One region of the Pseudomonas sp. ABa2 genome, then DNA from elsewhere that is predicted to be linked to it. Evidence: predicted binding sites of a transcription regulator. Region 1 holds the regulator's gene; each other region holds the start of a gene.
What was found. Region 1 encodes FliA, which starts transcription of late flagellar genes. Its sites were predicted from a motif close to CTAAAGTTTNNNNNNNNNNNGCCGNTAA; they were not measured.

Region 1 (7,217 bases):
CCCGGCGCTGCGCCTGCAGCTGGAGAGCCTGGCGGCGCGCGGCCTGCAGGCGAAGAATTACCTGGTCCTGGCGGCCACCAGCCAGAGCCAAGTGCTCAAGGCCGCCTACCATAGTTACAAGCGCTGCGGCCTGGCAGGCTGCATACTGACCAAGCTGGACGAAGCCGCCAGCCTGGGCGAGGCTTTAGGCCTGGCTATAAGCCAGCATCTGCCGGTAGCCTATGTCGCCGACGGCCCGCGGATTCCGGACGATCTGCAGGTGCCGCGCAGCCACCAGCTGGTCAGCCGCGCGGTGGGCCTGCAGGCCGCCGAGGAGCCGAGCGAGGACGCCATGGCGCAGCTGTTCGCCGGGCTCTACCAGAGCCCGGCGCGACGCGCCGGCTGAGGCAGCGAGAAGAGAATGTTGCACCCTCGGGCGACACCGTCGCCGGAGTGAACGGCCGGATGGCCAAGTCGAAGTTAGACAAGGTGTGTAGAAAACATGGGTATGCATCCCGTACAGGTGATCGCGGTGACCGGCGGCAAGGGTGGCGTCGGCAAGACCAATGTGTCGGTGAATCTGTCCATGGCCCTGGCCGATCTCGGTCGGCGGGTGATGCTGATGGACGCCGACCTCGGCCTGGCCAACGTCGACGTTCTGCTGGGGCTGGCGCCCAAGCGCACCCTGGCCGATGTGATCAGCGGCGAGTGCGACCTGCGCGACGTGCTGCTGCAGGGGCCGGGCGGCATCCGCATCGTGCCGGCGGCGTCCGGCACGCAGAGTATGGTCAACCTCTCGCCGATGCAGCACGCGGGGCTGATCCAGGCGTTCAGCGAGATCAGCGAGAATCTCGACGTGCTGGTGATCGACACCGCCGCTGGCATCGGCGATGCGGTGGTCAGCTTCGTCCGCGCCGCCCAGGAGATCCTGGTGGTGGTGTGCGACGAGCCGACCTCGATCACCGATGCCTACGCGCTGATCAAGCTGCTCAACCGCGACCACGGCATCAGCCGCTTCCGCGTGCTGGCCAACATGGCCCACAGCCCGCAGGAAGGGCGCAACCTCTTTGCTAAGCTGACCAAGGTGACCGATCGCTTCCTCGACGTCGCCCTGCAGTACGTCGGCGCCGTGCCCTACGACGAGTGCGTGCGCAAGGCCGTGCAGAAGCAGCGCGCCGTCTACGAAGCCTTCCCACGATCCAAGTGCGCCCTGGCGTTCAAGGCGATAGCCCAGAAGGTCGATACCTGGCCGCTGCCGGCCAACCCCCGCGGCCATCTGGAGTTTTTCGTCGAACGTCTGGTGCAGCAACCGACGGCAGACAGCGCCGTATGACAGCAGCTTCTGGACTTCGTATGTACAACAAGGCGCAGGCGCAGGATTCGCAGCACCAGTTGATCGAGCGCTATGCGCCTCTGGTCAAACGTATCGCCTATCACCTGCTGGCCCGTCTGCCGGCCAGCGTGCAGGTCGACGACCTGATCCAGGCCGGCATGATCGGCCTGCTCGAGGCCTCGCGTAAATACGACTCCAGCAAGGGTGCCAGCTTCGAAACCTTCGCCGGCATCCGCATCCGCGGCTCCATGCTCGACGAAGTGCGCAAGGGCGACTGGGCGCCCCGTTCGGTGCACCGCAACAGCCGCATGGTCAGCGACGCGATCCGCGTCGTGGAAGCGAGAACCGGGCGCGACGCTAAAGATCAGGAGGTTGCGGCCGAACTCCAATTGAGTCTGGAAGATTACTACGGCATCCTTGGCGACACTTTGGGCAGCCGCCTGTTCAGTTTCGACGACCTGTTGCAGGACGGCGAGCACGGCGGGCTGCACGAAGACGCCGGGCACACCCACCTCGAACCTTCGCGGGACCTCGAAGACGAACGCTTCCAGGCGGCCCTGGCCGAGGCCATCGCCGGGCTGCCGGAGCGCGAACGCCTGGTGCTGGCGCTGTATTACGATGAAGAACTGAACTTGAAGGAAATCGGCGAAGTGCTGGGGGTCAGCGAGTCGCGCGTCAGCCAGTTGCACAGCCAATGCGCCGCGCGTCTGCGCGCGCGCCTGGGCGAGTGGCGCGCCAGCTGAGGGCTGGCCGGTTTCACGATTAAAGGGCGTATTGCCGAGCGCAATACGTTTGGGACTGTACGGAGGTCGACTTGGACAAGAACATGAAAATCCTCATCGTTGACGATTTCTCGACGATGCGACGGATCATCAAGAACCTCTTGCGTGATTTGGGTTTCACCAACACCGCAGAGGCCGACGATGGCACCTCGGCGCTGCCCATGCTGCAGAGCGGCAGTTTCGACTTCCTGGTGACCGACTGGAACATGCCCGGCATGACCGGCATCGACCTGCTGCGTGCGGTGCGCGCCGACGAGCGCCTCAAGCACCTGCCGGTGCTGATGGTCACCGCCGAGGCCAAGCGCGATCAGATCATCGAGGCGGCCCAGGCCGGCGTGAACGGCTATGTGGTCAAACCCTTCACCGCCCAGGTGCTGAAGGAAAAGATCGAGAAGATCTTCGAGCGGGTCAACGGCTGATGTCGGCCGCGAGGGTGCTATGGAACACGATGACTCCATCTTGGGCGACCTCGAGTCGACCCTGAAAAGCAACGCCCGCGAGTTGGTCGACAGCCTGGAAAAAGGCAACTTCGGCGCCGCGGTACAACTGATCAACGAGCTCAACAAGGTCCGCGACCGCGGCCTGTACCACGAGGTCGGCAAGCTGACCCGCGAGCTGCACAACGCCATCGTCAACTTCCAGCTCGATCCGCGCATGCCGCATGCCCAGGAGCTGTCGCAGATTGCCGATGCCACCGAACGCCTGAATTACGTGGTCACCATGACCGAGAAGGCGGCCAATCGCACCATGGACCTGGTCGAGCAGAGCGCACCGCTGGTCAACGACCTCAGCGACGAAGCGCAGAGCCTGAGCGCCGAATGGGGCCGCTTCATGCGCCGGGAGATGGGCGCCGAGGGCTTTCGTGAGCTGGCCAAGCGTATCGAGCTGTTCCTCGCCCGCAGCGAGCGCGACAGCAGCAAGCTGTCCGGCCACCTCAACGACATTCTGCTGGCGCAGGACTACCAGGACCTCACCGGGCAGGTGATCAAGCGCGTCACCCAGTTGGTCACCGAGGTGGAAAGCAACCTGCTCAAACTGGTGCTGATGGCCAGTCAGGTCGACCGTTTCGCCGGCATTCAGCACGACCATGAGCAGCTGCGCGCCGAACAGGAAAAATTAAAAGAGCCATCTCGGGGTGAAGGTCCGCAGATTCATGCCGATAAGCGTGATGACGTCGCCTCCAGTCAGGACGATGTCGACGACCTGCTGTCCAGTCTAGGATTCTAAGGAGTTCCCCCCTATGAGCTTCGGCGCCGATGAAGAAATCCTCCAGGACTTCCTGGTAGAGGCCGGCGAGATCCTCGAACAGTTGTCCGAACAGTTGGTCGAGCTGGAAAGCCGCCCGGACGACATGAACCTGCTCAACGCCATTTTCCGCGGTTTCCATACCGTCAAGGGCGGGGCTGGATTCCTCCAGCTCAACGAGCTGGTGGAGTGCTGTCATATCGCCGAGAACGTCTTCGACATCCTGCGCAAGGGTGAGCGACGCGTCGACGCCGAGCTGATGGACGTGGTGCTCGAAGCCCTGGATGCGGTCAACGGCATGTTCGGCCAGGTGCGCGAGCGCAGCGAGCCGACCCCGGCGTCGGCCGAGCTGCTGGCGGCGCTGTCGCGGCTGGCCGAGCCGGCTGGTGCCGAGCCCGCCGCCGTGGCGCCGGCTGCCGCGCCGAAGTCCGAAGCCGCCGCCTCCGGCGACATCACCGACAGCGAGTTCGAGCAGCTGCTCGATGCCCTCGGCGAAGCGCCGGCCGGCGACAGCGTGGCGGCCAGCGACGAGATCACCGACGACGAATTCGAATCTCTGCTCGACCAGCTGCACGGCAAGGGCCAGTTCTCCGCGGCGGCTGAGAGCTCCGTCGGCGCGGCCGTGGCGGTCGCGGCCGTCGCGGCGCCGGCCGGCGACGAAATCACCGACGACGAATTCGAGGCGTTGCTCGACCAGTTGCACGGCAAGGGCCAGTTCGCCGGTGCGGTCGAAGCGCCAGCGCCGGCCGTCCCGGTGGCGGCGGCGAGCAGCGACGAGATCACCGACGACGAATTCGAATCCCTGCTCGACCAGTTGCACGGCAAAGGCAAGTTCGTCCCGCCCAGCGAGACCGCTGCCGCTCCGGTCGTCAAGCCGGCTGCCCCGGTTGCCCCAGCCAAGCCGGCTGCGGCGAAGCCGGCGGCCAAGGCCGAACCGGCCGCACCCCGTCCGCCTGCAGCTCCGGCGCCCGCGGCAGACAAGGCGCCGGCGGCCAGCGAGGCGGAAACCACGGTGCGGGTCGATACCGCGCGCCTGGACGAGATCATGAACATGGTCGGCGAGCTGGTGCTGGTGCGTAACCGCCTGGTGCGCCTGGGCCTCAACAGCGGCGACGAGGCCATGTCCAAGGCGGTGTCCAACCTCGACGTGGTCACCGCCGACCTGCAGACCGCGGTGATGAAGACCCGCATGCAGCCGATCAAGAAGGTCTTCGGTCGCTTCCCGCGCCTGGTGCGCGACCTGGCGCGCAACCTGAAGAAGGAAATCAACCTCGAGCTGGTGGGCGAGGAAACCGACCTCGACAAGAACCTGGTCGAGGCCCTGGCCGACCCGCTGGTGCACCTGGTGCGCAACGCCGTCGATCACGGCGTGGAGACCCCGGAGGAACGCGAGAAGGCCGGCAAGCCGCGAGGCGGGCGGGTGGTGCTGTCCGCCGAGCAGGAGGGCGACCACATCCTCTTGTCGATCACCGACGACGGCAAGGGCATGGACGCCGACGTGCTGCGCGCCAAGGCGGTGGAGAAGGGGCTGCTGGACAAGGATGCAGCCGACCGCCTGAACGAGTTCGAGTGCTACAACCTGATCTTCGCCCCGGGTTTCTCGACCAAGACCGAGATTTCCGACGTGTCCGGCCGCGGCGTCGGCATGGACGTGGTCAAGACCAAGATTTCCCAGCTCAACGGCACGGTCAACGTGTTCTCGCAGAAGGGGGCGGGCTCGAAGATCATCATCAAGGTGCCGCTGACCCTGGCGATCATGCCGACCTTGATGGTGATGCTGGAGAACCAGGCCTTCGCCTTCCCGCTGGTCAACGTCAACGAGATCTTCCACCTCGACCTGTCGCGCACCAACGTGGTCGACGGCCAGGAGGTGGTGATCGTCCGCGACAAGGCGCTGCCGCTGTTTTACCTCAAGCGCTGGCTGGTGCCGCAGGCCTTCCACGAGGGCCAGCGCGAAGGCCATGTGGTGATCCTCACCGTGGGCAGTCAGCGCATCGGCTTCGTCGTCGACCAGCTGGTGGGTCAGGAAGAGGTGGTGATCAAGCCGCTGGGCAAGATGCTCCAGGGCACCCCGGGCATGTCCGGCGCCACGATCACCGGCGACGGGCGCATCGCCCTGATTCTCGACGTACCGAGCATGCTCAAGCGCTACGCTCGACGTTTCTGATGGTTGCGGCGTCGGTAGGTCCGGCGCCGTTTAGGAGTGTGTATGGCAGTCAAGGTTTTGGTGGTGGACGACTCCGGCTTCTTCCGCCGGCGCGTTTCGGAAATTCTGTCTGCCGACCCCAATATCCAGGTGGTGGGCACGGCCACCAATGGCCGCGAGGCCATCGACCAGGCGCTGGCGCTCAAGCCCGACGTGATCACCATGGACTACGAGATGCCGATGATGGACGGCATCACCGCGGTGCGGAACATCATGCAGCGCTGTCCGACGCCGGTGCTGATGTTTTCCTCGCTGACCCACGAAGGCGCTCGCGTCACCCTCGACGCCCTGGACGCCGGCGCGGTGGATTTTTTGCCGAAGAATTTCGAGGACATCTCGCGCAACCCGGAGAAGGTCAAGCAGCTGCTGTGCGAGAAGGTGCACAGCATTGCGCGCAGCAACCGCCGTTTTAGTTCGGCCGCGGTCGCTCCGGCGCCGGCTACGGCCAGCCCTGTGCCCGCGCCGGGCAGCCGGCCGGCGGCAACCACGGCCCGCCCGGCCGGCCTGCAACCGCGCCCGGCGAGCCCGGCTGCGGCGCCCGGCGGCGCAGTCGGCGCCAGTTCCGCGGCGCCCAAGCGCAAGGCCTACAAGCTGGTGGCCATCGGTACCTCCACCGGCGGCCCGGTGGCCCTGCAGCGGGTGCTGACCCAGCTGCCGGCCAATTTCCCGGCGCCGCTGGTGCTCGTCCAGCACATGCCGGCAGCCTTCACCAAGGCCTTCGCCGAGCGTCTGGACAAGCTCTGCCGCATCCAGGTCAAGGAGGCCGAGGACGGCGATGTGCTGCGCCCCGGCCTGGCCCTGCTGGCCCCCGGCGGCAAGCAGATGATGGTCGACGCCCGCGGCGCGGTGAAGATCCTGCCCGGCGACGAGCGCCTGAACTACAAGCCCTGTGTCGATATCACCTTCGGCTCGGCGGCCAAGTCCTATGGCGACAAGGTGCTGGCCGTGGTGCTCACCGGCATGGGCGCCGACGGCCGCGAAGGCGCGCGCCTGCTCAAGCAGGGCGGCAGCCAGGTGTGGGCGCAGGACGAGGCCAGCTGCGTGATCTACGGCATGCCCATGGCGGTGGTCAAGGCCAACCTGGCCGACGCGGTCTACGGCCTCGACGAGATCGGCCGGCACCTGACCGAGGCCTGCCTGTAATGAACCCTCACACGGGCGCGTGCGCATGGATGTACTGAGCCTGATCGGCGTCATTCTGGCGTTCGTCGCGATTCTCGGCGGCAACTACCTGGAGGGCGGCCACGCCGGCGCGCTGCTCAACGGCCCGGCGGCGCTGATCGTGATCGGCGGCACCCTCGGCGCGGCCTTCCTGCAGGCGCCGGTCAGCGTGTTCAAGCGCGCCATGGCCATCCAGCGCTGGATCTTCTTCCCGCCGCGCATCGACCTGATCGGCGGCATCAACCGCGTGGTCGGCTGGAGCATGGTGGCGCGCAAGGAAGGCCTGCTCGGTCTCGAGGCGGTGGCCGACGCCGAACCCGACCCCTATGCGCGCAAGGGCCTGCAGCTGCTGGTCGACGGCGCCGAACCGGAATCCATCCGCAGCATCCTCGAGGTCGATCTGTACACCCAGGAGGCGCGCGATATCCAGGCGGCCAAGGTGTTCGAGAGCATGGGCGGCTACGCGCCGACCATCGGCATCATCGGCGCGGTGATGGGGCTGATCCACGTG
Region 2 (7,217 bases), 520 kb from region 1:
AGGCCGACTGGCTGCGCGCCTACGGCGAGATCAACGACTTCGAGGAGCAACTGAGCGACGCCGGGGCGATCCTGGTCAAGTTCTGGCTGTCCATCGACCAGGACACTCAGCTGGCGCGCTTCCAGGAGCGTGAGCAGATCCCCTTCAAGCGTTTCAAGATCACCGAGGAAGACTGGCGCAACCGCGACAAGTGGCCGCAATACGCCGACGCGGTGGGCGACATGGTCGACCGCACCAGCACCGAGATCGCCCCCTGGACCCTGGTGGAAGCCAACGACAAGCGCTTTGCCCGGGTCAAGGTGCTGCGCACCATCAACCAGGCGATCGAGGCGGCCTTCGCCAAGGATTGAGGTGCATACGCCGGATCAATGATGGTCGCGCCCCGGGATCGGACGGATTTATCTTCGCCATATCCTCCATCCAATAACAACGAGGTGCGTCATGCGTGAAGTGGTGATAGTCGACAGCGTGCGGACTGGCCTGGCCAAGTCCTTTCGCGGCAAGTTCAACCTGACCCGGCCGGACGACATGGCCGCCCACTGCGTCGACGCGCTGCTGGTGCGCAACGGCATCGATCCGAAGCAGGTCGACGACTGCATCGTCGGCGCCGGCTCCAACGAGGGCGCGCAGGGCATGAACATCGGCCGCAACGTCGCGGTGCTGTCGCGCCTGGGCAACCCGGTGGCGGGCATGACCCTCAACCGCTTCTGTTCCTCGGGCCTGCAGGCCATCGCCATCGCCGCCAACCAGGTGGCCTCCGGCTGCAGCGAGATCATCGTCGCCGGTGGCGTCGAGTCCATCACCATGACCCTGAAAAGCATGAACATGGACCAGCTGTTCAACCCGCTGCTGCAAAAGGACAACCCCGGCATCTACTACCCCATGGGCAAGACCGCCGAGATCGTCGCCAACCGCTACGGCATCACCCGCGAGGCCCAGGACGCCTATGCCCTGCAGAGCCAGCAGCGCACCGCCCGCGCCCAGGCCGAGGGGCTGTTCGCCGACGAAATCGTACCGATGGCGGTGAAGTACCAGGTCGAGGACAAGGCCAGCGGCGAGAAGCGGATCGTCGACGGCGTGGTCGAGGCGGACGACTGCAACCGCCCGGACACCAGCCTCGAATCCCTGGCCGCGCTGCAGCCGGCCTTCGATCCGGCCGGCAGCGTCACCGCCGGCAATGCCTCGCAGCTGTCCGACGGCGCCTCCATGACCCTGGTGATGAGCCTGGAGAAAGCGCTCGAGTTGGGCCTGACGCCCAAGGCGTATTTCCGTGGTTTTACTGTGGCTGGCTGCGAGCCCGACGAGATGGGCATCGGCCCGGTGTTCTCGGTGCCCAAGCTGCTCAAGGCCAAAGGCCTGACGGTCGACGACATCGACCTGTGGGAGCTCAACGAAGCCTTCGCCTCGCAGTGCCTGTACTGCCGCGACAAGCTGGAGATCGACAACGCCAAGTACAACGTCAACGGCGGCTCCATCTCCATCGGCCACCCCTTCGGCATGACCGGCTCGCGCCAGGTCGGCCATCTGGTGCGCGAGCTGCAGCGCCGCCAGCTGCGCTACGGCATCGTTACCATGTGCGTTGGCGGCGGCATGGGGGCGACGGGGCTGTTCGAGGCTTATCGCTGAGTCCAAGGTTCTTCGCCCCAACGAAAAACCGGATCCTCGATCCGGTTTTTTATTGGCCTGGCGTATGCCGCATGCAATCGGGACGCCTGCCCCGGATTGCATCCGGGTTGCGGGGGCGCGTTTTCAGCGGCCTTGGCGGGCGTACCAGGGATGGCAGGGCATAAAAAAACCGGATCGCCGATCCGGTTTCTTATGCGAGCGGGCTGACTCAGGCGGCGACGAAGCCGGCGGGGTAGGCCAGGGCGGCCTGGCTGCTCTGCACTTCGCCGATGGTTTCGCGGACCACCTGCTTGGCCAGGCAGGCGCACTTGCCGCACTGGCTGGCGATGCCGAGGGTGCTGCGCACTTCACGGTAGCTGCAGCAGCCTTCATAGACCGCGTCGCGGATTTGCGTATCGGTGACACCTTCACAGAGGCAGACGTACATAAGCAAGGCTCGTCTTGGTGGATCTGTTTGATGCGACGGATACTAATGTTAATGAGAATGCTTGTCAAAGAACTCTTGCAAATGCCCGCGCTAGAGACCTGGCTGGCTGACGAACGGTTGCCGTCGTGGCGGCCGCGGCCAGAAAAAATCCGGAAGAGTTGTTGACTGCGCCTGGCGACGGCCGGCAGCAGGCAAAAGGGTCGAGTGGCCGCGGCGGGTGGTGCGCATCACTGGGCTGCAGCCTGCGAGGCCGGGCGGCCAGACGCGATGGGGCATCGGCAAAAAACCGGCGCGAGGCCGGTTTCTGGTGGGGACTGATTGCCGCGCAACGGCTTACTGGTCGAATTCGTCCCAGCCGCCCATTTCCTTCCAGCGGTTGACGATGCCGCAGAACAGCTCGGCGGTCTTCTCGGTGTCGTAGCGCGCCGAGTGCGCCTCCTTGCCGTCGAACTCGATGCCGGCGGTCTGGCAGGCCTTGGCCAGTACGGTCTGGCCGTAGGCGAGGCCGGCCAGGGTGGCGGTGTCGAAGCTGGAGAAGGGGTGGAAGGGGTTGCGCTTGATGCCGCAACGGGCCACCGCGGCGTTGAGGAAACCCAGGTCGAAGCTGCTGTTGTGGCCGACCAGGATGGCGCGCTTGCAGCCGGCCGATTTGATCGACTTGCGCAGGCCCTTGAAGATCTCGCCGAGGGCGTGCTCCTCGCTCACCGCCATACGCAGCGGGTGATCCAGCTTGATCCCGGTGAACTCCAGCGCCGCCGCCTCGATATTGGCGCCTTCGAAGGGCTCGATGCGGAAGAAGTGGGTGTGATCCGGGTAGAGGAAGCCGCTCTCGTCCATGGCGATGGTGGTTGCGGCGATCTCCAGCAGGGCGTCGGTGGCGCAGTTGAAACCGCCGGTCTCGACGTCGACCACCACCGGCAGGTAGCCGCGAAAGCGCGCCGCCATGGGCGTGCGCGGGCCGGACGGCAGGCTGGGATCGAGTTCGTCGTCGTAATGCTCTTCGCTCACGCCTGGCCCTCCAGCAGCTTCCAGCGCAGGGTTTCGCCGGCGCGCAGGGGGATCACCGTCTGCTCGCCCAGCGGCAGGCTGGCCGGGGCTGTCCAGTCCTGGCGCACCAGGGTGATCGAGTCGCTGTTGCGTGGCAGGCCGTAGAAGTCCGGACCGTGGCAGCTGGCGAAGCCTTCCAGCTTGTCCAGCGCACCGCGCTGCTCGAAGGCCTCGGCATACAGCTCGATGGCGGCATAGGCGGTGTAGCAGCCGGCGCAGCCGCAGGCGGCTTCCTTGGCGTGCTTGGCGTGCGGCGCCGAGTCGGTGCCGAGGAAGAACTTGCGGCTGCCGCTCACGGCGGCGTCGAGCAGGGCTTCCTGATGCACGTTGCGCTTGAGGATCGGCAGGCAATAGAAGTGCGGGCGGATGCCGCCGACCAGCATGTGGTTGCGGTTGTACAGCAGGTGATGGGCGGTGATGGTGGCGCCGACGTTGGCCGGCGCGGCCTCGACGAACTGCACCGCGTCGCGGGTGGTGATGTGCTCGAACACCACTTTCAGCGTGGGGAAGCGCTCGACCACACGGCTCAGGTGCTCATCGATAAAGGCCTTCTCGCGGTCGAACACGTCGATCTCGGCGCGGGTCACCTCGCCGTGCACCAGCAGCGGCATGCCCACCTCGGCCATGGCTTCCAGCACCGGGAAGATCTTGTCGATGCTGGTCACGCCCGAATCGGAGTTGGTGGTGGCGCCGGCCGGGTACAGCTTGGCGGCGTGGACGAAGCCGGCGGCCTTGGCCTGGCGCACGTCCTCGGGGCTGGTGTTGTCGGTGAGGTAGAGCACCATCAGCGGCTCGAAGCGGCTGGCGGCCGGGCGCGCGGCCAGGATGCGCTGGCGGTAGGCGTCGGCCTCGGCGGCGTTGCGTACCGGCGGCACCAGGTTGGGCATGATGATGGCGCGGGCGAAGGTGCGCGCGACGTCGCCGACGGTGTGCGGCAGCACCGCGCCATCGCGCAGGTGAATGTGCCAGTCATCGGGACGCAGGAGAGTCAGGCGGTCGGACATGGGGGCTTCCAGGCGGGTAAAACGTGAGCGGAATGCTACCGGAAACCGCCGGAAAATGCGCTGTGGGCGGGACGGACGACGTCGCGCCGGCGGATTTTGCGTGCCGACACGAGCGGTGCGCGAAGCAATTCGCCCCTACAGTTTTTCGCCAAGGCACCGATACCTAGGGAGAACCGTGTATTCGTGGAGCCCGTCGTGCGCCAGCCCCGTCTTGTCCTTCCCTGTCTGCTGGCCGGCCTGGCCCTGAGCCTGCCGGCGCACGCCGTCAGCTTTCAGACCCGCCTGGAACAGGTGGAATGGAAGGTCGAGGGCGATCAGTTCGAGTGCCGCCTGAGCCAGCCGATCAGTCAGTTCGGCAGCGGCGAGTTCGTGCGCCGTGCCGGCGAGCAGGTGACCTTCCGCCTCAAGGCGCGTGAACGCTGGCTCGGCGCCGGCTCGGCGACCCTGCTGGCGGCGGCAGCGCCCTGGCAACCGGGGCGCGGCGACATCCACCTGGGCGTGGTCAGCGTCGGCAACGGCGAGGTACCGTTCAATAGCTCCCATGAGCAGGGCGCGCGGCTGCTCACCGGTCTGCTGGAAGGGCGCAGCCCGCTGGTGCGCCACCGCACCCTCAACGGCGGCGATAGCCTCGAGGTGCGCCTGCTGCCGGTGAAGTTCCACAAGGCCTACGAAGACTACCAGGCCTGCACGGCCAAGCTGCTGCCGGTCAACTTCGAGCAGATCCGCCAGGCGCAGATAGGCTTTCCCGGCGGCGGTGTCGAGCTGGACGGCATGGCCCGCGCCAAGCTGGACATCGTGCTCGACTTCATCAAGGCCGACCCCAGCATCAACAGCTTCCAGATCGACGGTCACGCCGACAACAGCGGCAACCGCCTGACCAACCGCGACCTGTCGCGCCGCCGCGCCCTGGCGGTGCAGGAGTACCTGGTGGCCGGCGGTGTGCCGGTGGAGCAGATCACCCTGCGTTTTCATGGCGAGCGCTACCCGCTGGCACCCAACAACAGCGAGGCCAACCGCGCCAAGAACCGCCGCGCCACCCTGCGCCTGGAGCGCCTGCCGCCGGCCGAGGTCGCGCCACCGAGCACGACGCCTGACGCTGCGCCGAGCGCCCCGGCCGATCCGGCCGGCAGCACGCCGTCCTGAGGCGAAAAACGGCGTCGCTTCGTCGTCACAAGCTGTCGCGCCCCTGTAAATTGGCCCGCAGGGTCAGTAGAATCACGGGTTTTACCGTACAACCCGTGGAGTGATGGCATGGCGGACGTCAAAAAGGTAGTTCTGGCCTATTCCGGTGGCCTGGACACCTCGGTGATCCTCAAGTGGCTGCAAGATACCTACAACTGTGAAGTGGTGACCTTCACCGCCGACCTCGGCCAGGGCGAGGAGGTCGAGCCGGCCCGTGCCAAGGCCCAGGCGATGGGCGTCAAGGAAATCTACATCGACGACCTGCGCGAAGAGTTCGTCCGCGATTTCGTCTACCCCATGTTCCGCGCCAACACCATCTACGAAGGCGAGTACCTGCTGGGTACCTCCATCGCTCGTCCGCTGATCGCCAAGCGCCTGATCGAGATCGCCAACGAGACTGGCGCCGACGCCATCTCCCACGGCGCCACCGGCAAGGGCAACGACCAGGTGCGCTTCGAGCTGGGCGCCTACGCACTGAAGCCGGGCGTGAAGGTCATCGCCCCCTGGCGCGAGTGGGACCTGCTGTCGCGCGAGAAGCTGATGGACTACGCCGAGAAGCACGCCATCCCGATCGAGCGCCACGGCAAGAAGAAGTCGCCGTACTCCATGGACGCCAACCTGCTGCACATCTCCTACGAGGGCGGCGTGCTGGAAGACACCTGGACCGAGCACGAAGAAGACATGTGGAAATGGACTGTCTCGCCTGAGGCAGCTCCGGACGCACCGACCTATATCGAGCTGACCTACCAGGCCGGTGACATCGTCGCCATCGACGGCAAGGCCATGACGCCGGCTCAGGTGCTGGCCGAGCTGAACCGCATTGGCGGCGCCAACGGCATCGGCCGTCTGGACATCGTGGAAAACCGCTATGTCGGCATGAAGTCGCGCGGCTGCTACGAGACGCCCGGCGGCACCATCATGCTGCGCGCCCACCGCGCCATCGAGTCGATCACCCTCGACCGTGAAGTGGCCCACCTGAAAGACGAGCTGATGCCGAAATACGCCAGCCTGATCTACAACGGTTTCTGGTGGAGCCCGGAGCGTCTGATGCTGCAGCAGATGATCGACGCCTCCCAGGCCAACGTGAACGGCGTGGTGCGCCTGAAACTGTACAAGGGCAACGTCATCGTCACCGGGCGCAAGTCCGACGACTCGCTTTTCGACGCCAATATCGCCACCTTCGAAGAAGATGGCGGCGCCTACAACCAGCAGGACGCGGCCGGCTTCATCAAGCTCAACGCCCTGCGCATGCGCATCGCCGCCGGCAAGGGCCGCAAGCTGATCTGATAGACTGCTTGCACCGTGTCAGAGGAACCCCGGCCACGAGCCGGGGTTTCTTTTTAGAGCCGAGATCACGGCCAATCGCTGAGGAGAAACCTGATGAGACTGCTGCATACCATGCTGCGCGTCGGCGACCTGGACAAATCCATCGCCTTCTACACCGAAGTGCTGGGCATGACCCTGCTGCGCCGCAAGGACTACCCGGACGGCGAGTTCACCCTGGCCTTCGTCGGTTACGGCGACGAGGCGCACAACAGCGTGATCGAACTGACCCACAATTGGGGCGTGGACAGCTACGAGCTGGGCACCGGCTACGGCCATATCGCCCTGGAAGTGGCCGACGTCTACAAGGCCTGCGAGGACATCCGCTCGCGCGGCGGCAAGATCACCCGCGAACCGGGGCCGATGAAGCACGGTTCGAGCATCCTGGCTTTCGTGGAAGATCCGGACGGCTACAAGATCGAGCTGCTGTCGCCGTCGCGCAAGGACTGAGGTTATCGCCGCCACGAAAAAGCCCCGCATTGTGCGGGGCTTTTTTTATCCGACTCGACCTTCAGATGTCGAAGTCGTACTCGGCCAGCTGCTTGTGCAGGCGTCGCTCTTCGAGGAAGTTGTCGATGATGCGGCGCTTGGTCAGGTTGGTCTTGGCG
Region 3 (7,217 bases), 980 kb from region 1:
CCTGCAGCACCTCACCCGCCGAACGATATGGGCGCAGGGCTGCAGCAGCTGGTATCAGAACGCCTCCGGCAAGCACACCAACAACTGGCCGGGCTACACCTTCACCTACCGCCACCTGACCCGCACCCCGGAGCTTGCCGACTATGACTGCGTCCGCTGATTTCACCGCCCCCGCCGCCGAGCAGATGCTGCTGCGCCGCGTGCTGCGCGGCTTCCTGCGCCTGCTGTTTCGCGGCCTGGTGCGCCCGCCGATGCCGATAGCCGGGCAGCGCCTGGTGTTGCGCCTGCTCACCGCCATCACCCTGACCCCGCGCGGAGTCACGCGCAGTGCCGCGACCCTCGGCGGGCGGCCCTGCGAATGGCACCGGCCGCCGGCCAGCAGCGGCAACGTGCTGCTCTACCTGCACGGCGGCGCCTTCATGATCGGCGGGCCGGCTACCCATCGCGGCATCTGCGCCAGCCTGGCCAAGCGCGGCGGCCTGGACGTCTGCGCGCTGGACTACCGCCTGGCGCCGGAGCATCCCTATCCGGCGGCGCGCGACGACGTGGTGGCGGCTTACCGCGCGCTGCTGGACGCCGGCTACCGGCCCGAGCAGATCGCCATCGGCGGCGATTCGGCCGGCGGCAACCTGAGCCTGGTCGGCAGCCTGCGCATCGATGAACTGGGCCTGCCGGCACCGGCGGCGCTGGTGTGCTTCTCGCCGGCCACCGATTTCACCGGCGAAGGCATGCACCAGCCGCCGGCCGGCGACCCGCTGATCCATCCCAGCTGGATCGAGCAGGCCGCCGCGCTGTATTGCCCGGCCGATCTGCCGCGCAACGATCCGGATATGTCGCCGTTGTTCGCCGATCTGAGCCGCCTGCCGCCGACCCTGATCCAGGTCGGCGAGGACGAATTGCTGCTGAACGACAGCCTGCGCCTGGCCGAGCGCGCCCAGGCCACCGGTGCCAGCGTGCGCCTGGAGCGTTATCCGGGGCTGTGGCACGTGTTCCAGGCCCATGTCGGCATGCTGCGCGCGGCGGATTACGCCATCGCCCGGGTGGTGGCCTTCCTGCGCGAACGGGGGCTGTGATGGACAACATCCTCATCAGCGGCGCCGCCTCGGGCATCGGCGCGGCCACCGCGCGGCTGTTCCACGCCCGTGGCTGGCGGGTCGGCCTGCTCGACGTCGACGCCAAGGCCCTGGCCGTGCTGGCGGCGGAACTGGGTGGGGTCTGGCACGCCGAACTGGACGTGGTCGACGCCGGCGCGGTCAAGGTCGCCCTGGCCGACTTCTGCGCCCTGCACAACGGCCAGCTGCGCCTGCTGTTCAACGGCGCCGGCATCCTGCGCACCGGCGCCTTCGAGACCATCGAACTGGAGCAGCACGCGCGCCTGTTGCAGATCAACCTGCTCGGCGTGCTCAATTTGAGCCACGCCGCATTTCCTTATCTCAAGGCCACGCCCGGCGCACAGGTGATCAACATGGGCTCGGCCTCGGCGGTCTACGGCGTGCCGCAGCTGGCCAGCTACTCGGCCAGCAAGTTCGCCGTGCGCGGCCTGACCGAGGCGCTGGAGCTGGAATGGCGCGCCCATGGCATCCGCGTCGGCGACCTGATGCCGCCGTTCGTCAACACGCCGATGGTCGCCAGCCAGGGCGAACCGCCGCCGGTGATGCGCCGCCTCGGCGTGCGTCTGCAGGCCGGACAGGTCGCCGAAGCCGCCTGGCAACAGGCTCAGGGCGCTGCGGTGCACCGCCCGGTGGGCCTGCAGTTCCGCCTGCTCTACGCATTGGGGCAGATCACCCCGGGCTGGATCAATAGAGCGATCATGGCCTGGCTCAGCCGGAGCTGATTGCGGGCTGGCCAATCGCCGCCGGTCGCCGGCTTTGTCACAAGGCCTTTCCGTTGCAGGCGAATCCGGCGGCCAGCGGCTAACCTGCAAGGGACGGTTTTCAGCCTGGTGTCCTGCCGGGCAGTCGTCGATGTGCGTCAACAGACACATCAAGCAGTCTGCTTGATTCTCGGGGCGGCGCCGCCAAGGTGCCGCGACACCGCCGAAGTTGGGCGGTCGCAATGGGAAAGCGGTCAATCCATCCATCGCCTGAGAGGAGGTCGTTTATGAGCACAGCCTTCCACGAAGACGCCAGCACCTCGGTGCTGCGCCGGATGAAAGAAGGGGGGTTCGACTTCGCCCAGTTTCACCCGATCGAGTTCTACGCCATCTTTCCCGATGAGGAGCGGGCCCGCATGGCAGCCAGGAATTTTCGCGGCGAGTCGCTCAACGCCCAGGTTTCCGCCCGCGAGGACGGCGCCTGGCACCTGCAGATCAGCAAAGTGATGTACGCCACCCATGCCGGTATCGGCGCATTCGAACATGACCTGGAGTCCATCGTCCTGCCCCTGGGCGGCAAGCTGGACGGCTGGGGCGTTACCCAGGAGGTGAAGGCGTCCGCTGCCCGTTAGGGCATTGTCTCGACAGTCCATCGGCCGGCCCGCGCGGCCGGTCGATGGCGCCAACCGTCAGCGCGTCTCGACTTGCCCGAGGCCATCGCGCAGACTGCGCGGCATGGCCGACATCCTGATCCTCACCCATATCGACTATTGCCCGCCCGCTCACCTGGCGCGGGTGCTGCAAGCGCGCGGCTGCGCCTTCGAGGTGCTGCGCGCCGACCTCGGCGAACTGCGCGGCTACGACCTGGAGCGACCCAGGGCGGTCGCGGTGATGGGCGGGCCGATGAGCGTCAACGACCCGCTGCCCTGGATCGCCGAGGAAGTCGCGGCGCTGCAGCGCTTTATCGCCCGCGACATTCCCATCGTCGGCCACTGCCTGGGCGGCCAACTGCTGGCCAAGGCCCTGGGCGCCGGCATCAGCCGCATGCCCTATACCGAAGCCGGCTGGCAGGCCATGCAGCGCCGCAGCGAGGCGGCGGACAGCCCCTGGCTGGCGCACCTACCCGAGCACTTCAGCATCTTCCAGTGGCACGGCGACACCTTCGCCCTGCCAGCGGGGGCGCAACAGCTGTTGGGCAGCCGCTGGTGCGACAACCAGGCCTTCGCTTGGGGCGACAAGGTGCTGGCCCTGCAGGGCCACCCGGAGATGACCGAAGAGCTGATCGAGCTCTGGCTCGACGACTGGGCCCACCTGCTCGACTCCAGCCAACCCAGCCAGCAGAGCATCGCCGCGATGCGCGACAACCTGGGCGAAAAGGTAAGGGCGCTGAACCAGGTGGCCGAGGGCTTCTACGCCCACTGGCTGAAGCTGGCCGGGCTCTGAGTTCGAACCCTATCGTAGACCGGATCGGTGGACTGCTGGGTGAAGCATCTGTACCTGTTGCTGCTCCGATCCTGCTGTTGTAGGCGCGAATTTATTGGCTATGTCTGCGTTAAGTGTTGGGAGTTGGTGCAAAGGTCCGTAGGGTGGGCTTTAGCCCACCAACGGTGGTCAGCGTGGGCTAAAGCCCACCCTGCAAGGCTGAAACAGTGATTATTCCCGCGCAGACGGGACAGCAGCTTTATCGCTGAACAGCGCTTGCGCTGGCCCGAAGGGAAATAATCCAGGACCTCCTTAGGGCCTAGACTCCCGCGTTCGTGGGAGTGACGGTAAATGGCCTGCGCAGAGCTTCTATAGACGAATATGATCGCGCTGACGACGGGCTTGAAAAGCGGCGGCGGTAAAAGAGCAGAGCGATAGGCCGGTTATACGCCAGGCAGGCGGGACACCGGCAAGTGGCGTTTATGTGAGCGCGGGAAGCGGGGAGGCGAGCAAGCTCGCTCCTGCGGGAAGTGGCGGGGCAGGAAGGCGCAGCGGTTGGCCCGCTGCGCCTTTTGCGTTTCAGCGGTTGAAGCGTTCGACCAGGGCGTACTGGCCCTGGGCGGTGCCGGTCAGGGCTTCGCTGAGTTTGGCGGTGCTTTGCGCTTCGCCTGCGGTCTGGTCGGCCAGTTGGGCGATGGTGGTGATGTTCTGGTTGATCTCGTCGGCCACGGCGCTCTGTTCCTCGGCGGCGGCGGCGATCTGGTTGGCCATGTCGGCGATATTGGCCACCGCGTCGCTGATGCCGGCCAAGGCCTGGTCGGCCTGGAGCACGCGCTCGACGCCTTCGTCGGCCTGCTTGCGGCCGATTTCCATGGTCATCACCGCTTCTTCGGCGGTGCGCTGCAGCTTGGCGATCAAGGCGTGGATCTGGCCGGTGGATTCGGCGGTGCGCTGGGCCAGGGAACGAACCTCGTCGGCCACCACGGCGAAGCCGCGGCCCATTTCGCCGGCGCGGGCGGCTTCGATGGCGGCGTTGAGGGCGAGCAGGTTGGTCTGGTCGGCGATGCCCTTGATCACGTCGACCACGCCGCCGATCTCGTTGCTGTCCTGGGCCAGGCGGGTGACGGTTTCGCCGGTATCGCCCACCGATTGCGACAGGCGCTGGATGGCTTCGCGGGTTTCCGCGGCGATGCCGCGGCCTTCGCCGGTGAGGCGGTTGGCCTCCTGGGTGGCGATGGCGGTGCGCGCCACGTTGCTGGCCACTTCCAGGGTGGTGGCGGCCATTTCGTTCACCGCGGTGGCGACCTGTTCGGTTTCCTGGCGCTGGCGTTCCAGGCCGGCGGAGCTGTTGTGCGCCAGCTTGTCGGCCTCGCGGGCCTGCTGGGTGAGCTGTTCGGCGGTGTCCTGCAGGCGCGTCAGGCAGGTCTTCAGGCGCGCTTCCTGGCTGAGCATGGCCATCTCCAGGCGCGCTTCGGCGCCGCGGCTGTCGGTGTACATCTGCGCGATCAGCGGGTCGGAGGTGGTCTGTTCGGCCAGGCGCAGCAGGCGCTTGATGCCGCGGGTCTGCCAGGCGATGCCGGCCAGGCCCAGGGGGATGGAGAGTGCGGCGGCGAGGGCGAAGCCCCAGCCGCTGCCGAACCAGTGGCCGATCAGGAAGCCGATCTGGCTGACCAGGATGAACGGCAGCCAGGCCTGCATCACCGGCAGCCAGGCATCGCGTTTGGGAATGGCGGTCTTGCCGGCATTGACCCGCGCATAGAGGGCCTCGGCGCGGCGCACCTGCTCGGAGCTGGGTTTGACCCGCACCGATTCGTAGCCGACCACCTGGTTGTTCTCGGTCATCGGCGTGACGTAGGCGTTGACCCAGTAGTGGTCGCCGCTCTTGCAACGGTTCTTGACGATGCCCATCCACGGCCGGCCCTGTTTCAGGGTGCTCCACATGTGCTCGAACACCGCCGCCGGCACGTCCGGATGGCGCACGATGTTGTGCGGCGCGCGCAGCAGTTCCTCGCGGGAGAAACCGCTGATTTCGACGAAGGCGTCGTTGCAGTAGGTGATCTGGCCCTTGAGGTCGGTGGTGGAGATCAGGCGCTGCTGCGCAGGGAAGGTGCGCTCGCGCTGAGTGACCGGTTGGTTATTACGCATGGCAGGTATCCGTCGTTGTTATGCCCTCTGCATCGGCCGCAAGGCGGCGAAGTTGAGGGAGAAATCCGTGGCGCGCAGTGTAAACGGATTCTGCCTGGCGTCACCCTTTCGTCGCGACCCGGGCCGTCCCTGGCCCGCTCGTTCTAGTTGGCGATCATCTGCCGCAGCACGTAATGCAGGATGCCGCCGGCCTTGAAGTATTCCACCTCGTTGAGGGTGTCGATGCGGCACAGCAGTTCGACCTCCTCGCGCTGGCCGTTTTCGCGGACGATGGCCAGCGACAGCGGCATATGCGGGTGCAGTTCGACGCCGTCGAGGCCGTGGATGCCGAGCTTCTCGCGGCCGGTCAGGCCCAGGCTCTTGCGGTCGCAGCCGGGCTTGAACTGCAGCGGCAGCACGCCCATGCCCACCAGGTTGGAGCGGTGGATGCGCTCGAAGCTCTCGGCGATCACCGCCTTGACCCCCAGCAGGTTGGTACCTTTGGCCGCCCAGTCGCGGCTCGAGCCGGTGCCGTACTCCTTGCCGGCGATCACCACCAGCGGCGTGCCCGCTTCCTGGTAGCGCATGGCCGCGTCATAGATCGACAGCTTGTCGCCACTGGGAATATGCAGAGTGTTGCCGCCTTCCTCGCCACCGAGCATTTCGTTCCTGATGCGGATATTGGCGAAGGTGCCGCGCATCATCACCTCGTGGTTGCCGCGGCGCGAGCCGTAGGAGTTGAAGTCCGCGGGCGCCACGCCCTGTTCGCGCAGGTAGCGCCCGGCCGGGCTGTCGGCCTTGATGTTGCCGGCCGGCGAGATGTGGTCGGTGGTCACCGAGTCGCCGAGCAGGGCGAGGATGCGCGCCTCATGGATATCGCCGATATGCGGCGGATCGCCGGCGATGTCCTCGAAGAACGGCGGGTGCTGGATATAGGTGGAGTCCGCCTGCCAGACGTAGGTGTCGGCCTGCGGCACCTCGATGGCCTGCCACTGTGCGTCGCCGGCGAACACCTCGGCGTATTCCTTGCGGAACATGGCGGTATCGACCTTGGCGATGGCCTCGGCGATCTCCGCCTGGCTCGGCCAGATGTCTCTGAGGTACACCGGCGCGCCGTCCTTGCCGGTGCCCAGCGGCTCCTGGCTGAGGTCGAGGCGCACGCTGCCGGCCAGGGCGTAGGCCACCACCAGCGGCGGCGAGGCCAGCCAGTTGGTCTTCACCAGCGGGTGCACGCGGCCCTCGAAGTTGCGGTTGCCGGACAGCACCGAGGCGACGCTCAGGTCGGCCTGGGTGATGGCCTGTTCGATGGGCTCGCGCAGCGGCCCGGAGTTGCCGATACAGGTGGTGCAGCCATAGCCCACCAGGTCGAAACCGAGCTTCTCCAGGTAGGGCGTCAGGCCGGCGGCGTTGAAGTACTCGGTGACCACCTTGGAGCCGGGCGCCAGCGAGCTCTTGACCCAGGGCTGGCGCTGCAGGCCTTTGTCCACGGCCTTCTTGGCCAGCAGGCCGGCGGCCATCATCACGCTGGGGTTGGAGGTGTTAGTGCAGGAGGTGATGGCGGCGATCACCACCGCGCCGTGCTTCAGGCGATAGGTCTGGCCCTCGTCCTGATAGTCCACCCCGCCACTTTGCTGGCCGCCGCCGACGGCTGTGCCGCCCCCCCCTTCGTTGAGCAGGCGACCGTCTTCCTTGGCCGTGGGCTTGAGCTGCAGGCCGAGGAAATCGTTGAAGGCCTGGGCGACCTGACCGAGGGCGACGCGGTCCTGCGGGCGCTTCGGCCCGGCCAGGCTGGCTTCGACGCTGCCCAGATCGAGGCTCAGGTTATCGCTGAACAGCGGCTCGGCGCCGGGCTCGCGCC

Region 2: the regulator FliA is predicted to act here: its motif matches at 4,240-4,267, upstream of AC1G9C_RS06455 (flagellar protein MotY).
Region 3: the regulator FliA is predicted to act here: its motif matches at 5,410-5,437, upstream of AC1G9C_RS13805 (methyl-accepting chemotaxis protein).

The regions. Positions count from the first base shown of each region.
Region 1 is NZ_CM155239.1:1,866,343-1,873,559, forward strand. It holds gene flhF (flagellar biosynthesis GTPase FlhF) at 1-385, shown strand, start outside; gene fleN (flagellar synthesis regulator FleN) at 482-1,312, shown strand; gene fliA (RNA polymerase sigma factor FliA) at 1,309-2,055, shown strand; gene AC1G9C_RS09230 (chemotaxis response regulator CheY) at 2,139-2,513, shown strand; gene AC1G9C_RS09235 (protein phosphatase CheZ) at 2,533-3,321, shown strand; gene AC1G9C_RS09240 (chemotaxis protein CheA) at 3,335-5,506, shown strand; gene AC1G9C_RS09245 (protein-glutamate methylesterase/protein-glutamine glutaminase) at 5,549-6,688, shown strand; gene AC1G9C_RS09250 (flagellar motor protein) at 6,714-7,217, shown strand, end outside.
Region 2 is NZ_CM155239.1:1,341,878-1,349,094, forward strand. It holds gene pap (polyphosphate:AMP phosphotransferase) at 1-350, shown strand, start outside; gene AC1G9C_RS06435 (thiolase family protein) at 442-1,626, shown strand; gene AC1G9C_RS06440 (bacterioferritin-associated ferredoxin) at 1,835-2,053, opposite strand; gene rnt (ribonuclease T) at 2,387-3,061, opposite strand; gene pyrC (dihydroorotase) at 3,058-4,104, opposite strand; gene AC1G9C_RS06455 (flagellar protein MotY) at 4,300-5,247, shown strand; gene AC1G9C_RS06460 (argininosuccinate synthase) at 5,356-6,573, shown strand; gene gloA (lactoylglutathione lyase) at 6,667-7,059, shown strand; gene AC1G9C_RS06470 (PA3496 family putative envelope integrity protein) at 7,121-7,217, opposite strand, start outside.
Region 3 is NZ_CM155239.1:2,847,321-2,854,537, reverse strand. It holds gene AC1G9C_RS13830 (flavin-containing monooxygenase) at 1-160, shown strand, start outside; gene AC1G9C_RS13825 (alpha/beta hydrolase) at 144-1,073, shown strand; gene AC1G9C_RS13820 (SDR family oxidoreductase) at 1,073-1,834, shown strand; gene AC1G9C_RS13815 (ribonuclease E inhibitor RraB) at 2,101-2,445, shown strand; gene AC1G9C_RS13810 (type 1 glutamine amidotransferase) at 2,549-3,256, shown strand; gene AC1G9C_RS13805 (methyl-accepting chemotaxis protein) at 3,815-5,380, opposite strand; gene acnA (aconitate hydratase AcnA) at 5,524-7,217, opposite strand, start outside.